2 linked regions of the Roseisolibacter agri genome follow. Each later gene encodes a partner of the first gene's protein in a complex. Links are inferred from orthologs where the notes say so. Each region holds a gene or a part of one and is shown on either strand. Other genes may lie near its edges. The genes, in order: uvrB and rosag_RS15425.

The links.
Region 2: the proteins of uvrB (region 1) and rosag_RS15425 are in contact, whole or in part, in a crystal structure (PDB 7EGT), measured with the Thermus thermophilus proteins. The link is inferred for Roseisolibacter agri from one-to-one orthologs. Residues at the interface, in WP_096411307.1 of Thermus thermophilus: Glu23, Leu25, Arg26, Asp27, Gly28, Glu29, Arg30, Phe31, Arg55, Glu326, Asp327, Phe328, Glu379, Ser382, Gln383, His398, Gly400, Arg401; in WP_096412145.1 of Thermus thermophilus: His654, Arg656, Phe657, Gln666, Asp668, Glu669, Lys680, Arg681, Leu682, Ser683, Lys685, Tyr686, Ala687.

The regions. Positions count from the first base shown.
Region 1 is NZ_BRXS01000006.1:408,257-416,777, reverse strand. Bases 1-2,920 are described here. They hold uvrB (excinuclease ABC subunit UvrB), read left to right. Parts: upstream 1-366; coding sequence 367-2,475; downstream 2,476-2,920. Other genes in these bases: tsaE (tRNA (adenosine(37)-N6)-threonylcarbamoyltransferase complex ATPase subunit type 1 TsaE), read left to right, coding at 2,477-2,920; rosag_RS20235 (hypothetical protein), read left to right, coding at 40-294; rosag_RS20240 (RelA/SpoT family protein), read left to right, coding at 1-47. In the rest of the region: more of tsaE, read left to right, coding at 2,921-2,953; tRNA (adenosine(37)-N6)-threonylcarbamoyltransferase complex dimerization subunit type 1 TsaB, read left to right, coding at 2,959-3,693; rimI (ribosomal protein S18-alanine N-acetyltransferase), read left to right, coding at 3,699-4,241; rosag_RS20210 (single-stranded DNA-binding protein), read left to right, coding at 4,332-4,874; rosag_RS20205 (TorF family putative porin), read right to left, coding at 4,972-5,796; rosag_RS20200 (methyl-accepting chemotaxis protein), read left to right, coding at 6,207-8,521. UniProt on the Escherichia coli protein: The UvrABC repair system catalyzes the recognition and processing of DNA lesions. A damage recognition complex composed of 2 UvrA and 2 UvrB subunits scans DNA for abnormalities.
Region 2 is NZ_BRXS01000004.1:734,023-742,757, reverse strand. Bases 5,204-8,337 are described here. They hold rosag_RS15425 (ATP-dependent helicase), read right to left. Parts: upstream 7,938-8,337; coding sequence 5,469-7,937; downstream 5,204-5,468. Other genes in these bases: rosag_RS15420 (sensor histidine kinase), read right to left, coding at 7,937-8,337; gatC (Asp-tRNA(Asn)/Glu-tRNA(Gln) amidotransferase subunit GatC), read right to left, coding at 5,204-5,467. In the rest of the region: rosag_RS15455 (hypothetical protein), read left to right, coding at 91-891; rosag_RS15450 (hypothetical protein), read left to right, coding at 896-1,204; rosag_RS15445 (zinc dependent phospholipase C family protein), read left to right, coding at 1,234-2,151; Asp-tRNA(Asn)/Glu-tRNA(Gln) amidotransferase subunit GatB, read right to left, coding at 2,176-3,654; Asp-tRNA(Asn)/Glu-tRNA(Gln) amidotransferase subunit GatA, read right to left, coding at 3,651-5,126; more of gatC, read right to left, coding at 5,123-5,203; more of rosag_RS15420, read right to left, coding at 8,338-8,735. UniProt on the Escherichia coli protein: A helicase with DNA-dependent ATPase activity. Unwinds DNA duplexes with 3'-5' polarity. Translocates on single-stranded DNA with 3'-5' polarity. Initiates unwinding more efficiently from a nicked substrate than double-stranded DNA.

The sequences.
Region 1 (8,521 bases):
TCGGCGAGGTGGCCCGCCGCGAGCGGCTGGACGTCTCCGATGAGTGACGTGCGCTCGGAGTCCCGTCCCGCCGCCGCGCCGCCCGCGCGGGCCCTCGTCGCGCTCGGCGTCGCCCTGCTGGCCGCCGTCGCCGGGGCGGTGTTCGTGCGCCGCGCGGCGCGGCACATGCCTCCCCTGCCACCGGCCGGGGCGCAGCCGGCGGCCGGCCAGCCGACCGCGCCGCCCGCCCGCCAGCCCGCCGCACCGTCGGCGGGAGGCGGCGGCGCCCGGCCCGAGTACCCGCGTCTCCAGTAGCGCCAGCGCCCGCGGGCGGGGCCCGCGCAGGTCCACCGAACGGAAACCGGCAGGGGAGGTTAGATTGCTCGCATGACCGACCGCGCCGAGTTCCACGTGCAGGCCCCGTTCGCCCCCGCGGGGGACCAGCCCCGCGCCATCAAGGAGCTGACCGCCGGCCTCGCCCGCGGCGACCGCTTCCAGACGCTCCTGGGCGTCACGGGCTCGGGCAAGACGATGACGATGGCCCACGTCATCGCGAACCACGGGCGCCCGACGCTCGTGCTGTCGCACAACAAGACGCTGGCGGCGCAGCTGTACGGGGAGCTCAAGAGCTTCTTCCCGACGAACGCGGTCGAGTACTTCATCTCGTACTACGACTACTACCAGCCCGAGGCGTACGTCCCGTCGAGCGACACGTACATCGAGAAGGACGCGTCGATCAACGAGGACATCGACCGGCTGCGGCTGCGCGCCACGTCGTCGCTGATGGAGCGCGAGGACGTCATCATCGTCTCCACGGTGAGCGCGATCTACGGCCTCGGCGATCCGGTCGAGTACAAGGCGCGCATGGTCGAGCTGCAGCGCGGCCAGAAGGTCGCGCGCGACGAGATCCTGCGGCAGCTGGTGGCCATCCAGTACAGCCGCAACGACGTCGCGTTCGAGCGCGGCACCTTCCGCGTGCGCGGCGACACCGTCGAGATCCTGCCGGCCTACGAGGAGCAGGGCGTGCGCGTGGAGCTGTGGGGCGACGAGATCGAGCGCATCTCCAAGATCAACGCGCTCACCGGCGAGACGATCGCGACGCTCGAGAAGTCGGCCATCTACCCCGCCAAGCACTTCATCACCAACCGCCCCAGCCTGGAGCGCGCGGTGAAGGCGATCCGCGCGGAGCTCGAGGAGCGCCTCGCGGTGATGCGCAACGAGGGGAAGCTGCTGGAGGCGCAGCGGCTGGAGCAGCGCACGAACTTCGACATCGAGATGATGCTCGAGATCGGGACGTGTGCGGGCATCGAGAACTACTCGCGCCACCTCTCGGGCCGCGAGGGCGGCGAGCGCCCGGCGTGCCTCTTCGACTACTTCCCCGAGGACTTCCTCGTGGTGGTGGACGAGAGCCACGTCACGCTGCCGCAGATCCGCGGCATGTACAACGGCGACCGCGCGCGCAAGCTGACGCTCGTCGACTACGGCTTCCGGCTGCCGAGCGCGCTCGACAACCGCCCGCTGATCTTCGACGAGTTCCTGGCGCTGACGCCGCGCATGGTCGCCGTGTCGGCGACGCCGGGTGAGCTGGAGCTCGAGCTGTCCGAGGGCGTCGTCGTCGAGCAGGTGATCCGCCCGACGGGGCTCATCGACCCCGAGATCGAGATCCGCCCGGTGAAGGGCCAGGTCGACGACCTGCTGAACGAGATCCGCATCCGCGAGCGGCGCGGCGAGCGCGTGCTGGTCACGACGCTCACCAAGCGCATGTCCGAGGACCTCACCGACTACCTGCAGCAGGTCGGCGTGCGCGTGAAGTACATGCACTCCGACATCGACGCGATTGAGCGCGTCGAGATCGTGCGCGGGCTGCGGCTGGGCGAGTTCGACGTGCTGGTGGGCATCAACCTGCTGCGCGAGGGGCTCGACATGCCCGAGGTGTCGCTGGTGGCCATCCTCGACGCGGACCAGGAGGGCTTCCTGCGCAGCGACCGCTCGCTGATCCAGACCGTGGGCCGCGCCGCCCGCAACGTGAACGGCCGCGCGATCTTCTACGCGGACCGCGTCACCGGCTCGATGCAGCGCTGCCTCGACGAGACGGCGCGGCGCCGCGAGACGCAGATGCGGCACAACGAGGAGCACGGCATCACGCCCTTCACCGTGGCGAAGAGCATCGAGCACGTGCGCTTCGTGACGCGCGTGGCCGACGCCCGCGAGGAGCGCGAGGAGGAGCAGGACGAGAAGGGCCGCGGCCGCGGCGGCAAGAAGAAGGCGGCCGCGAAGGTGGCGGAGCGCGCGCCGGGCTACGACACGAAGGATCCGGCCACCCTCATCGCGGAGCTGGAGGCGGAGATGAAGGAGGCCGCGAAGGCGCTCGACTTCGAGCAGGCGGCGCGCCTGCGCGACCAGCTGTTCGAGGTGAAGGCGCGCATGGGCGGCGCGTCGGCGGCGGCCGGCGGCAGCCGCGGCGGCGGGCTGGCCTCGCTGCGCGCGGAGCGCTGACGTGGACGCCGGGTTCACGTCGCCGAGCGGGCATCACGGCCCGCGCGTGCCGCCGCTGGCGGGGCGCAGCCGGCTCGCGCTGACGCGCGACGAGCTGGACGCGTGGGGCGTGCGCTTCGGGCGCGCGGCCCACGCGCCGATGGTCGTCACGCTCGCGGGCGACCTCGGGGCGGGGAAGACCACGCTCGTGCAGGCGATCTGCCGCGGCTACGGCGTGACGGGTGAGGTCACGAGCCCGACGTACGCGCTGGTGCACGAGTACGCGTCGCCGCGCGGGCCCGTCTACCACCTCGATCTCTATCGTCTGGAAGACGTGCGCGACCTCGAGAACATCGGGTGGGACGACGTGATGGGCGCGCACGCGCTGGTGCTGGTGGAGTGGCCGGAGCGCGCGGGCGACCGCCTGCCCGGACACGTCCCGCTCGACCTCGAGCACCTGCCGGGCGACGCGTCGCGGCGCCTGCTGCTCGCCGGGTGACGCGCATGTCCCGGTCGAATCGCCCGGACGACGCGATCCTCGCGCTCGACGCGAGCACCGCCGCCGCGAGCGTCGCGGTGCTGCGCGCCGGCGTGGTGGTGGCCGAGCGGACGGCGGCCATGCGTGGCGCCGACGAGGAGCGGCTGATGCCCGCGGTCGCGGCCGCGCTGGACGACGCGGGCGTGCCGGCCGGCGCGTTGGCCGCGATCGTGTGCGGCGGCGGCCCGGGGAGCTTCACCAGCCTGCGCATCGCGGGCGCCATCGCCAAGGGGCTGGCGACGGTGTGGGACTGCGCGCTGGTGGCCGCGCCGTCGCTCGCGCTCGCGGCCGCGTCGACCGCGCCCCACGACGGCCGCTGGCTCGTGACGCTCGACGCGATGCGCGGCGAGCGGTACGCGGCGCTCGTGACGCTGGAGGCGTCGGGGCACGCGCCGCGCGTCGTCGGCTACGACTTCCTCGGTGTGCACGGGGGCGACGCGGTCGACGGACTCGTCGCGACGCATCATGCGCGTGGGGTGCTCGACGCGAACGCGGCGACCGCCACGGCGCGCGGCGTCGCGGGCTTCGCGCTCGCGCTCGACGAGCGCCGCGTGGGCGACGCGGCGGCGCTCGCCCTCGCGCCGGTGGATCTCGCCCTCTGGGAGCCGGACTACGGCCGCAAGGCGGAGGCGCAGGTGAAGTGGGAGGCGCAGCACGGGCGCGCGCTGCCGGCGGACGCCGTGGGCGCGCTGCTGCCGTGAGCGCGATGCGCGACCTCGCCGCGCGCGACGCGTCGGCGCCGACGGTCCGCCTGCGGCGCGCGACCCTGGCCGACGTGGACGCGATCGCCGCGATCGAGCGGCTCGCGTTCAGCGATCCGTGGTCGCGCGACTCGTTCGCGACGCTGGCGCGGAACGGGGACGTCTTCTTCCTCGTCGCGGATGCGGGCAGCGCGCCCGGCGCGAGCGCGCCCGTGGGCTACCTGGTCGCATGGTACGTGCTGGACGAGGGCGAGGTGGCGAACATCGCGGTCGCGCCGTCGGCGCGCGGCACGGGCGTCGGCGCGCGCCTCCTGGACGCCGCGCTGGCCGAGGGACGCCGGCGCGGCGTCGGGCACATGTTCCTGGAGGTGCGCGAGTCGAACGCGGTCGCGCGGCGGCTCTACGCGTCGCGCGGCTTCATCGAGCTCGGGCGGCGGAAGCGATACTACCGCGAGCCCGTGGAGGACGCGCTGGTGCTGCGCTGCGAGCTGGCGGCGCCGCGCGGGCAGGACACGGCCGGGGGCGTCGAACGGACCCGGCGTGCGTAGATTGGATGCGGGCCTGGCGACGAGACGCCGGTACCGTGCGCTGTACGAGGTGCTGTACGAGGTCGGACCTTACTCAACCGGGAGGATATCGTGAGCAGAAGCTTGAACAAGGTGACGTTGATCGGAAACCTCGGCAGCGATCCTGAGGTGCGTGCCACGCCCGGCGGGAACCGCGTGGCCCAGTTCTCCCTTGCCACCAGCCGCACCTGGAACGACCAGAGCGGCACGAAGCAGGAGAAGACGGAGTGGCACCGCTGCGTCGTCTGGAACACGAAGGGCTCGCAGCTGGCCGACATCGTCGAGCGCTACGTGAAGAAGGGCGACAAGATCTACGTCGAGGGGCGCATCGAGTACCGCCAGTGGCAGGACAAGGACGGCCAGACGCGCTACTCCACCGAGATCAACGTGCGTGAGCTGATCCTCCTCGGCGGGCGCCGTGAAGGGGGGGACATGGACGGCGGCGAGAGCTACTCGGCGCCGCGCCGCCAGGCCGCGCCCGCGCCGCAGCGTGCCGCCACGGGCAACGCGCGTCCGGCCGCCGCGGGCGCCGGCGCCGGAGGCGCAGCGGGGAACGACGACTTCGAGGACTTCCCGGGCGCGCTCGAGGACGAGGACGACGACCTGCCGTTCTGAGTCCACACGTCGTCCGCATGCGAAGCGGGGCACACCGGATTCCGGTGTGCCCCGCTTCGCATCGTGCCGGTAGTGCCGCAGGCCGTGCCTCAGGCGCCTACCGGTGTAGCGTACGCGCCCACCCGAGCGCGATGCCCGCCGTCAGCTTGCTCCGGTGCTGCTCGCCGGGCGCGGTGAGCCGCGTCGCCGCGTCGCGCACGAGCATCGCGTGCACCGACGGCGTGATCGTCGTCGCGCCCGTCGTCCACGTCGCCGCCGCCGACAGGTCGACGTGCGTCAGGCCGCGCGCCGCGAAGTACGCCGTCTGCGTGCCGGCCGCGTCCGGGCCCTGGCCGAGGTTCACGCCGACGACGCTGCCGAGCGCGATCGAGAGACGCTCGCCGGCGGGCACGACGTGGCGGAGCGCGCCCTCGACGTAGGTGCCGCGCACCTGGCCGACGTCGTGATACGCGGCGAGCGACGGCGCGAGCGCGCCGCCGAAGGCGAGCTTCGCATAGAGCTCCGCCGTGTTGTACGCGGCCGCGATCCCGTTGGCGTGCGGATAGACGTAGCCCGCGACGCCGAGCGTCGCCGAGGCGATGCCGACGGGGCGCGCGTACTCGGTCCACAGCGACGTCGCCGTCACGAGCGTGCCCGACTCCGCGCCCAGCACGCTGATGTCGCGCGCGCCATCGTACGCACGCGGCTCCACGTTGAGCGCGGCGCCCGCGACGACCGTCCCGCGGCCGGCGGTCAACGTGACGTACGCGTCGGGCTGGATGACGGGACGATTGGTGAACGTCACGCCGCGCCAGACGTAGGCGCTGGCGACGGCGACGTCGGCGTTCAGCACCGACTGCGCGTGGGACACGGCGGGCAACACGCCCGCGAGGATGCCGAGGGCGAACGGCGCGCGCAGGAACACGGTCGGACGAGGACGCACGGATCGGGAGGGCGATGGGAACGGAAGCGGAAGGGCGCATCTCGCACGCCGCCATCTGCAGAGGCTCGGACGCCGCACACGCGCGCTTGACCACTCCTCGCCTCGCGTTTTCGTCACGATTCGCGTCGCGCGCGTGATGACAGCAGGCTCACGAAGGCGTCATGCGAATGTCATCGTCGGGATGCGGTGCGGACCTCAAGACGCATCAGGCGCGGGACGAGAATCGAGTCTGACGGCGGCGCGCGTGCCACACAGCGGTGCGCGCGCCACATCGCGCGGCGCGCAGCAGCGCCACGCACCGGTACCACGCTTCTCCACCGATCATGTCCTGGATCTCGAGCCGCGGCGCGCGCGCCGCGGCCACGTCCCGCCGGAGCCTCTCCGCGCGACTCCTCGTCCCGATCTGCGGCGTGACCGCAGCCGCCCTGGTGACGCTCGTCGCCACCGTCGCCACGCGCACCGCCGCGCAGAGCGAGCGGCAGGCGACGGCCAACGTGCAGGCGATCGCGGAGCAGTACGCGGAGAAGCTCGGCAAGGAGCTCGGCACGGCGATGACGACCGCGCGCATCCTCGGGCAGTCGCTCGAGGCGTCGCGGGCCGCTGGCGCGGCGAGCCGTGCGACCGCCGACTCGACGATCCATCGCATGCTCGCGAGCAACCCGTCGATCCTCGGCCTGTGGACGGGCTGGGAGCCGAACGCGTTCGACGGGCGCGACTCGTCGTTCGCGGGCACGCCGACGAGCGACGCGACGGGGCGTTACGTCCCGTACTTCAACCGCGGGTCGGGCGGCATCGTGCGCGAGGCGCTCGTCGACTACGACAAGGCGGGCGCGGGCGACTACTACCAGGTGCCGAAGAACACCGGGAAGGAGGCGGTCGTCGAGCCGTACGTGTACGCGGTCGCCGGGACGCCGACGCTGATCACGAGCCTCGCGGTTCCCGTCAAGGTGGACGGGCGCATCGCGGGCGTCGCCGGCGTCGACATCGCGCTCGCCGAGGTGCAGCGCACGGTGGCCGCGATCCATCCGTTCGAACAGGGGCGCGCCGCGCTCGTCTCGGGGGGCGGCAAGCTGCTCGCGCACCGCGACACCGCGCTGCTCGGCAAGGACGTGACGTCGGCGTTCTCCGACAGCGCGACGCTCGCGGCGGCGCGCGACGGCCGCCTGCACGTGGGCACCGCGACCGATCCCTCGGGCGAGCCGATCGTGCAGGTGGCGGTGCCCATCAGCGTGGCGCCGGACGCCGCGCCGTGGTCGCTCGTGCTCACGGTCCCGCGCGCTGCCATCCTGCGCGAGGCGACCGCGCTGCGCGACCTCATCATCCTGCTCGGCGGCGCCACGCTGCTGCTGCTCGCCGGCGTCGTGACGTACCTCGTGCGCAAGGTGACGCGCCCGCTCGTGGCGCTGGCGGCGACGGCCGAGCGCGTGCGCACCGAGGCGATCGCGGGCCTCGGCGCGACGGGCGCGGCGATGGCGCGCGGCGACCTCTCGCAGCCTGCGGTCGTAGACATCGCGGCGCTGTCGGTCGACTCGGAGGACGAGGTGGGCGTGCTGACGCGGGCGATCAACGGCATCGTCGCGCAGACGGCCGAGACGACGACGGCGTTCGCGGCCGCGGCGGCGGCGGTGCGCGGCGTGGCCGACGAGACGCGCGCGCTGATCGAGGCCGCGCAGCGCGGCGACCTCGCGCGCCGTGGCGACGAGGCGCGCTTCGAGGGCGCGTATCGGGAGCTGGTCGGTGGCGTCAACGCGCTGCTGGCGGCCGTCGTGACGCCCATCGGCGAGGCGAGCGCGGTGCTGGAGCGCGTCGCGCGGCGCGACGTCGCGGCGCGCATGACGGGACGCTACGACGGCGACTTCGCGAGCATCCAGCGCGCGCTCAACACGGCCACGGAGAACCTCGACGCGGCGCTCTCCGAAGTGCGCACGTCCGCCGAGCAGGTGGCGGCGGCGGGCGGGCAGATCGCGTCGGGCAGCCAGGCGCTCGCGTCCGGCGCGTCGGAGCAGGCGGCCAGCCTGGAGGAGGTCGCGGCGAGCCTGCAGGAGGTGGCGGCGATGGCGCGCACGAGCGCCGACAACGCGGTGCAGGCGCGCGCGATGGCGGCGCAGGCGCGCGAGAGCGCGCAGACGGGCGTCGCGCGCATGGAGCGGCTCACCGGCGCGATGGACGAGATCAAGCACGCCAGCGGCGAGACCGCGAAGATCATCCGCACGATCGAGGAGATCGCGTTCCAGACCAACCTGCTCGCGCTCAACGCCGCGGTCGAAGCCGCGCGCGCCGGCGACGTGGGCCGCGGCTTCGCGGTCGTCGCGGAGGAGGTCCGTGCGCTGGCCCTGCGCAGCGCCGAGGCGGCGAAGAGCACCGCGACGCTCATCGCGCAGGGCGTGCAGAGCGCGGAGCGCGGCGTGGCGCTGAACGCGGACGTGCTGGAGAGCCTGCAGGCGATCCACACGCAGATCGACGGCGTCTCGGCGATGGTCGGCGAGATCTCCGCCGCGAGCGAGCAGCAGGCCGACGGCGTCGAGCAGCTGAACCACGCCGTGGACCAGATGAACGGGGTGACGCAGCAGGTCGCGGCGAGCGCTGAGGAGTCGGCGAGCGGCGCGGAGGAGCTGGCGGGGCAGGCCGCGACGCTGCACTCGGTGGTGGCGCAGTTCCAGCTGACCGAGCAGGCTCGCGTCGCGCGTGGGCCCGCCCGCGCATCGCGCGGTCGCGGTATGGCCGC
Region 2 (8,735 bases), on another replicon or contig:
CCGGCCTCGGCCAATGTCACGCCCGCCGGTCGCACGGCTGCGGGCGCGCCGCCACCGGGTGCCGTCCGCCCTCTCGCCTCTTCCTTCCCGATGCTGACCGCGTCCACGGCGCTCACCCGCGCCGGCGTGTGGCTCATCGCCCAGGTCCCGACCGTGGGCGACACGCTGATCATGAAGCAGGCGCCGATCGATCCCGGCTGGTTCGAGCGGACGACGCAGATCCTCGACGCGCTGCTCACGATCTCGTTCATCGCGCTCGCGGCGGCGGTGATCCCGGCCGCCTGGAACTTCCGGCAGAGCTACAAGAAGATCAGCGACCTGCTGGACCGCGTGTACGCCGACGTGAACCCGATCGCGCACCACGCCAGCCGTATCGCCGAGAACGTGGACTACGTCTCCACGGCGATCCGCGCCGACGTGCAGCGGGCGAGCGCGCTCGTGACGGACGCCGAGCGGCGGCTGCAGAAGGCGGTCGCGCGCGCGGAGACGCGGGCGCGCGAGCTGGAGGCGCTGATCGAGATCGCGCAGGAGGAGGCAGAGGAGACGTTCGTCACCGCGGCGGCGACGGTGCGAGGCGTGCGTGCGAGCGTGGCGTCGCTCGGCGCTGACCTCGGCGAGGCGATCGTGCCGCCGCGGCCGCCGCGGCGCCCAGCCGTGGCGGATGCGCCGCTGCTGGCGACGGGCGACGCGCTGGACGAGCTGGCGCTGGTGGAAGCGCGGCCGCTCGAGGAGGACCTGCTGGACGCCGGGCTGGACGACGGCCTGGACGATCTCCCGTACGACGAAGACGACTTCGAAGAGGACCTGACCGATGCCGAAGACGATTCCCGCGTCGCCGCGCGGGAGCAGCCGCGCGTCCGCCCGCGCCGTGGACCCCGCACTCGAGGATGAGTCGATGGACGAGGATCGCGAAGGCGTCGACCTGCTGATCGCCGCCCTGCTGGGCGCCGCCGTGGGCGCGGGCGTGGGCCTGCTGGCGTCGCGCGTGCTGGCGCCCGAGGAGCCGGCGATGGTGCGCGGCGCCCGCCGCGTGCACAAGACCGCGTCGCGCGCGTTCCGCGACGTGCCGAGCGTGCATGACGCATCGTCCGCGGTCAGCGGCTTCGTGTCGGCCGCACGGGACCGCGTCGAGGAGGCGATCGAGCGCGAGCTGCGGCAGATGCGGCGCGCGATGCGGCGCCGCCGGCGGGAGCTCGGCATCTGACGGACGCGCGCGCCCACCACCGGCTGCCGGTGCGGGTGCTGGGCTGCGCGGCGCTCGCCCTGCTCGCGGTGGCGCTGCTGCCGACCGACGCGTGGGCGTGGACGCCGGGCACGCACGTCTTCCTCGGCGAGGCGGTGCTGCGGTCGCTGCACCTCGTCCCCGACGCCGTCGCGGAGCTGCTGCGCGCCTTCCCGTACGACTTCCTGTACGGGTCGATCGCGGCCGACACGAGCATGGCGAAGAAGTACGCGCCGGTCGGGCGGCACTGCCACGCGTGGCACGTCGGGCAGGAGATCGCCGACCGCGCGCGCGACGAGCCGCTGCGCGCGTTCGCGCTCGGCTACCAGGCGCACCTGGCCGCGGACGCCGTCGCGCACAACTACTTCGTGCCGCGGCAGCTGGCCATCACGGCCAGCACCGCGGCGCTCGGGCACTCCTACTGGGAGAGCCGCTTCGAGACGCACCTGCCGGTGGGCGCGAGCCGGCGCGCCCGCGAGCTGATCCTGCGCGACCACGCGCGGTCGGACGACCACCTGGACCGCATCCTCAGCCCGACGATCTTCAGCACGCCCACCAACCGCCGCCTGTTCCGGGGGATGGTGCACGTCGCCGACAGCGAGTCGTGGCAGCGGGTGTTCCAGCTGGTGACCGAGAACAGTCGCTGGGACCTGCACGACGACGAGGTGGGACGCCACGTCGTGCGGTCGTTCGACTTCATCATCGACTGGCTGCGGCGCGGCGAGGGTTCGGAGGCGTTCCGCCTCGATCCGTCGGGCGACGAGCCGCTGCGGCAGGCCAAGCGCGTGCGGCGGATGGCGCTGCGCACCGGCGGCGAGTACGCCGCGCGCGCCGAGGCGGAGCGGCAGTTCGGGCTCCCCTCGTCGTCGCTGACCTACGCGGCGTCGCTGCCCAAGCCGCTGTTCACCGCCGCGCTTCGCGAGGCGTAGCGCGGCGCAGGGCGCGCGGGCCGCTCAGGCGCCCGCGCGCTCGACCAGGAGCTGGTTGACGCGCTTCGGGTCGGCGCTTCCCTTCGACGCCTTCATCACGAGGCCGACGAGGAAGCCCTGCAGCTTGCGGTCGCCGGCGGCAAAGCGGGCCGCCTCGTCGGGATGTGCCGCGAGCACGCCGTCCACCCAGGCGATCAGCTGCGCGTCGTCGCTGACCTGCAGCAGCCCCTCGCGCTCGGCCACGACCGCCGGCTCCTCGCCGGTGCGCGCCATGACCGCGAACACGCGCGCGGCCGCCGAGCGGCTGACCGTGCCCCCGCGCACCATCCGCAGGAGCGCGCCGAGATCGAGCGGACGCACCGTGCGCGCGAAGTCGGCCAGCGTGCGGCCGCTGTCGTTGAGCGTCGAGAGCACGTCGCGCGTGACCCAGTTCGCCGCGGTCCTGCCGTCCTCCGCCGCGCGCGCGACCGCCTCGAAGTAGTCGGCGAGCGCGGGATCGGCCGAGAGGACCTCGGCGTCCTTCGTGGTGATGCCGAACTCGCTGCACAGACGAGCGCGACGGGCGGCAGGCAGCTCGGGGAGCGCGGCGCGCTGCTCGTCGATCCACTCCGCCGTCAGCACCAGCGGCGGCAGGTCCGGATCGGGGAAGTAGCGGTAGTCGTGGCTCCCCTCCTTCGAGCGCGCGGGGCGGACCTCGTTTCGCGCCGCGTCCCAGAGCATCGTCTGCTGCTCGACCCGGCCGCCCGCATCGATCAGCGCGCACTGGCGCGCGAACTCCACCTCGAGCGCCCGCTCGACGCTGGAGAAGGAGTTCATGTTCTTGATCTCGGTCTTGGTGCCGAGCTTCGTCTCGCCGTGCCGCCGGACGCTGATGTTCGCATCCACGCGCAGCGAGCCCTCCTCCATGTTCGCCTCGCTCGCGCCGACGTACTGCACGAGCTGCTTGAGCACGCGCAGGTACGCGCCCGCCTCGGCGCTGGAGCGCATGTCCGGCTCGCTGACGATCTCGGCCAGCGGGGTGCCCGCGCGATTGAGGTCGATGGCGCTGACGCCTGGATAGCGGTCGTGGACCGACTTGCCCGCGTCGTCCTCCAGGTGCACGCGCGTCACGCCGACGATGATCGGCGATCCGGCCTCCGTCTCGCCAATCACGACGTGCCCGCCGGTCGCCAGCGGCCGGTCGAACTGCGAGATCTGGTAGCCCTTCGGCATGTCCGGATAGAAGTAGTTCTTCCGGGCGAAGACCGAGACCTGGTGCACCGTGCACCCCAGCGCGAGCGCGGCCCGCGCGCCCAGCTCCACGGCGCGCGCGTTGAGCACGGGCAGCGCGCCCGGAAGGCCGAGGCAGACGGGGCACGTGTTGGCGTTCGGCGCGTCACCGAAGCTCGTGGCGCAGCTGCAGAACGCCTTGGTCGCGGTGTCGAGCTGCACGTGCACCTCGAGGCCGACGACCATCTCGTAGCGCTCGCGCCAGTCGACGCGCGTGCTCTCGGCGGCGGTCACGTGTGCGCCTCCGCGCCGAGCGACGCCTCCAGCGCGTAGGCCGCGCGCAGCATGGCCGCCTCGCCGAAGTGCGGCGCCAGCAGCTGGCCGCCCACCGGCAGGCCGTCCACGCGGCCGATCGGGAGGCTCATCGCGGGGATGCCGGTGAGGTTCGCGGTCGCCGTGAAGATGTCGCTGAGGTACATCTCGTAGGGATCGCTGACGGCGCCCAGCGGGAACGCGGGCGTCGGCGTCGTGGGCGTGAACAGCAGGTCCACCTTCTCGAACGCGTGCGCGAAGTCGCGGGCGATGAGCGCGCGCACCTCCTGCGCCTTCTTGTAGTACGCGTCGTAGTAGCCGGCCGACAGCACGTAGGTGCCGAGCAGGATGCGGCGCGTGACCTCGGGGCCGAAGCCGCCGGAGCGCGTGCGCTCGTAGGTCTCGCGCAGGCCGTCACCTGCCACCCGGCGGCCGAATCGGACCCCATCGAAGCGCGCGAGGTTGCTCGACGCCTCCGCCGGCGCGACGATGTAGTAGACGGCGATCGCGAGATCCGTGTGCGGCAGCGAGACGTCGTGGATCTCGGCGCCCAGTCGCCGCAGGTGCTCGACCACGGCGCGCGTGCGCCCGCCGATGCGCGCGTCCAGCGAGTGCGGGAAGTACTCCTTCGGGAGCCCGATCTTGAGCCCCGCGAGCGGCTGGCCGTCCGTGCCGGCGTTCGCCACGGCGCGGTACGACGGTACCTCGTGCTGCGCGGACGTCGCGTCGCGCGGGTCGTGGCCGGCGATGACCTGCAGCCCCAGCGCCGCGTCGTCCACCGTGCGGCCGAACACGCCCACCTGGTCCAGCGACGACGCGAAGGCGACGAGGCCGTAGCGGCTGACGCGCCCGTAGGTGGGCTTCACACCGACCACGCCGCAGAACGCCGCCGGCTGACGCACCGATCCACCCGTCTCGGAGCCGAGCGCGATGCGCACCGCGCCCGCGGCGACGGCGGCGGCGGAACCACCGGACGAGCCGCCCGGCACGCGCGCCGGATCGATCGGGTTGCGCGTGGGGCCGTACGCCGAGTGCTCCGTGGACGAGCCCATCGCAAACTCGTCCATGTTCGTCTTGCCGACGATCACCGCGCCGGCCGCGCGCAGGCGCGACACGACCGTCGCCTCAAACGGGCTGACGTAGCCATCGAGGATCCGGGAGCCGCAGGTCGTCGGCAGGTCGAGCGTGGCGATGTTGTCCTTCACGACGACGGGCACGCCGGCGAGCGGCATGTCGCCATCGCCCGCGGCGCGCCGCGCGTCGATCGCCTCGGCCTCGCGCACCGCGGCGGCGTCGTCGCTCCAGATGATCGCGTTCAGCCACGCGGGGCCGGCGTTCACCTCGGCGGCGCGGGCCTGGCTCGCGCGCACCGCGTCCACCGCCGTCGTGCGCCCCTCCGTCACCGCGTCGCGCAGCGCCGCGGCCGGCAGCGCGCCCGCCTCGCTGTGGCTCACGCGTCGCCCTCGTCGCCGGCCGTCGCGTCGAGCATGGCGTCGGGCGACGCCACGTGGGTCGCGAGCCGCGGCACGAGGAAGAAGCCGTCGCGCGTCTCCGGCGCGAACGCCTCGCGCGGCCGTGCGAGCGCGTCGGGCGCGCCGCCGTCGGCGCGCAGCGGCATGCCGCCCGCGCCGACACCCTCGACCGCCTGCACCACCGACGTGTTCACCTTCGAGAGCACGTCCATGTGGGCCAGGATGCCGTTCAGCTCCGCCACCAGCGCGGGCACGCGCTCGGGCTCGAGGCCGAGGCGCGCGAGCGCCGCGATGTGCCGCACGTCGTGCTCGGATACGGACATGCTACTCGATCTCGGGTTCGAGTTTGGCCTTCCCGACGACGAGCGTCTTGCGGCCGATCTCCTCGTCGTCGAAGTCGATGCGCACCTTCGCGTCGGGACCCGAGCCCGCCAGCTCGGCGATCGTGCCGGTGCCGAACTTCTCGTGGCGCACGCGCATCCCCTTCCCCAGCGCGACGCCCTCGCCGACCTCCTGCTCCGGCACGCCGCCCGGCCGCCGCTTCATGCTCGCGGGCATGCTGGTCGGCAGGTTCACGGGCGTGCCCGGGCGGCGGTTCGACGGCTTGTTGTCGATCCACGAGAAGTCGTCGCCGCCCTCGAAGCCCGTCTGCCCACCGCGCGCCGCGCGATCGTTGCCCGTCGAGCGCTCGCTGCGCGAGCCCCACGACGAGCTGCCCCACGAGCGGTCGCCACGCTCGCCGCGCCCACTGCCGCCGCCACCGCCGAGGCCCGACATGAACGCGCGGCCCGAGCTGCGCGCCTTGAGCGTCAGCTTCTTGTCGAACAGGCCAGGCGCCAACCCGTCGAGGAAACCCGACGGGCGCGACTGCATCTTCTCACCGTTGCGCAGGCGCTGCTCGGCGTGCGTGATGTAGAGCTTCTCCTCGGCGCGCGTGATGCCGACGTAGAAGAGGCGGCGCTCCTCCTCCAGCTGCTTCGGGTCGTCGTAGGCGCGCGCGAGCGGGAAGAGGCCGTCCTCCAGCCCCGTGATGAACACGACCGGGAACTCGAGGCCCTTCGCGTTGTGCATCGTCATCAGCGTGACGGCATCCGCGTTGGGATCGAGCGCGTCGACGCCGGCGACGAGCGTCGCCTTCTGCAGGAAGTGGTCGAGCGGCGTCAGCCCGACCTCGCCGCCGTCCTCGATCACCGTCTCGGCCGCGCCGTCGATGAGCGAGCGCACGTTCTCGCCGCGCTCCTGCCAGTCCGGTCCTTCGGCCTTGAGGTGGTCGCCGTACTTGATGGCGTCCACCAGCTCGCGCAGCAGCTCGTCCACCCCGACGTTCGGCGCCGCCGCGCGGAGCTTGTCGATGACGTTCACGAACTCCGCGAGCGCCGTGCGCGCCGCCGGGCGCAGCGACTCCCGCACCTCGGCGCTGCGCGCCGCCTCGAGCAGCGGGATGCCCATCGCGCCGGCGCGGGCCGCGATCTGGTCGACCGACGTGTCGCCGATGCCGCGCTTGGGCACGTTGACCACGCGTCGGAACGCCTCGCCGTCCGCCGGGTTGGCGATCAGCTTGAGGTACGCCATGAGGTCGCGGATCTCGCGCCGGTCGTAGAAGCGCACCGAGCCCACGAGCCGGTACGGATACGCTCGGCGGCGCAGCGCCTCTTCGAGCGAGCGGCTCTGCGCGTTGGTGCGGTAGAGGATCGCGAAGTGGCGCAGCACGCGGTTCTCGCCCGCGCGGCGGGCCGCGATCTCGTCGACGACGAAGTCCGCCTCGTCGCGGTCGTCGAGCGCGCCCACCAGCGATACGCGCTCACCCGCCGGCCGGGTCGCGCGCAACGTCTTCCCGCGACGCCCCGCGTTCTCGGCGATGACGACGTTCGCGAGCTCCAGCACGTTCGGCGTCGAGCGGTAGTTCTCCTCCAGCCGCACGACGGCCGCGCCCGGCCACGTCTTCTCGAAGTCGAGGATGTTGCGGATGTCGGCGCCGCGCCAGCCGTAGATCGACTGGTCGTCGTCACCCACCACCATGACGTTCCCCGTCTGCCCGCCCAGGAGCCGCACGAACTCGAACTGCACGTGGTTCGTGTCCTGGTACTCGTCCACCAGCAGGAAGCGGAAGCGGTGCTGGTAGCCCGCGAGCACGTGCGGGTGGGCGCGGAGGATCTCGACCGGGAGCGTGAGCAGGTCGTCGAACGTCACCGCGTTCGCCTGCCGCAGCGCGGGCTCGAGGTCGGGGTAGACCTTGGCGACCGTCTTCGTGAACGGGTCCATCGCCAGCTCGCCGTACTCCCTGGGCGAGACGAGCGCGTTCTTGGCGTCCGAGATGGCCGACAGGATCGACTTCGGCGCGACCTCCTTCGGCTGGATGCCGTGCTTCTCCATCACGCGCTTCACGGTGTTGAGCGCGTCGTCCTCGTCGTAGATGGTGAAGTTCGGCGTCCGTCCCATCAGGTGCGCGTGCGCCCGCAGGAGCCGCGCGCCGATGGCGTGGAAGGTCCCGGCCCACATCCCCTTCGGCTCGTAGCCGAGGAGGCGCGTGATGCGCTCGCGCATCTCGCCGGCGGCCTTGTTGGTGAAGGTCACCGCGAGGATCTGCATCGGGTCGACGCGGTGGTGCTCGACCAGGCGCGCGATGCGCGTGGTGAGGACGCGCGTCTTGCCGGAGCCCGCCCCGGCGAGCACGAGCGCAGGCCCTTCGAAGTGGAGGACGGCCTCGCGCTGGGCGGGATTGAGCCCGGCGAGCGGATCGCGGGCGGCCGCGCCCATCGGCGCGGCGGACGTGCTGGGGTGCGACGGCTGCATCACGACAAGATAACGTCGAAGGTCGCGCCACGGTCGCTCGGCACGAGCGCGATGCGGCCGCCGTGGTTCTCCTCGACGATGCGGCGCGCCAGCGAGAGGCCGATGCCCCAGCCGCGTTCCTTGGTGCTGAAGCCCGCGTCGAAGATGCGGCGCCGCAGCTTGGGCGGGATGCCCGGCCCGTCGTCGGCGACGCGGAGGCGCACGGTGCCGTCGTCCCTCCGCTCGACCATCACGTCGATCTTGCCGCCGCGGCCGGCCAGCGCGTCGACCGCGTTCTTCGTGAGCGCCTCCAGCACCCACTCCAGCAGCACGGCGTCGCCCTTCACGACCACCGGGTCGCGCGGCCGGTGCGCGCGCACGGTGACGGCGGCGCTCCGCGTGGGGACGCGGCGCTTGAAGTAGGCGACGATCCGGTCCACCAGCACGGCGACGTCCACGTCGTCGCGCTTCGGCTCGCGGCCGATGCGCTCGAAGCGGTGGGCGACGCGCTCCAGCCGCTCCAGATCGGCCTTCATGCTGTCGACGGCCGACTTCATCATCGGCTTCGCGTGCCGTCCCTGCTCGGTGACCTCGTCGTCCAGCAGGTCGATCCACCCGCTGAGGCTCGACAGCGGCGTCCCGAGCTGGTGCGCGCTCTCGCGCGCCATGCCCGCCCACACGTGCTCGCGCTCCGCGCGCCCGCGCACGACGAGCGCGTACACGCCGGCCAGCAGCAGCGCGCCCAGCAGCCCCGCCTGCAGCAGCGGGATGACGCGCAGCCCCTCGACGAGATCGCTGTAGCCGAAGTAGACGACCGTG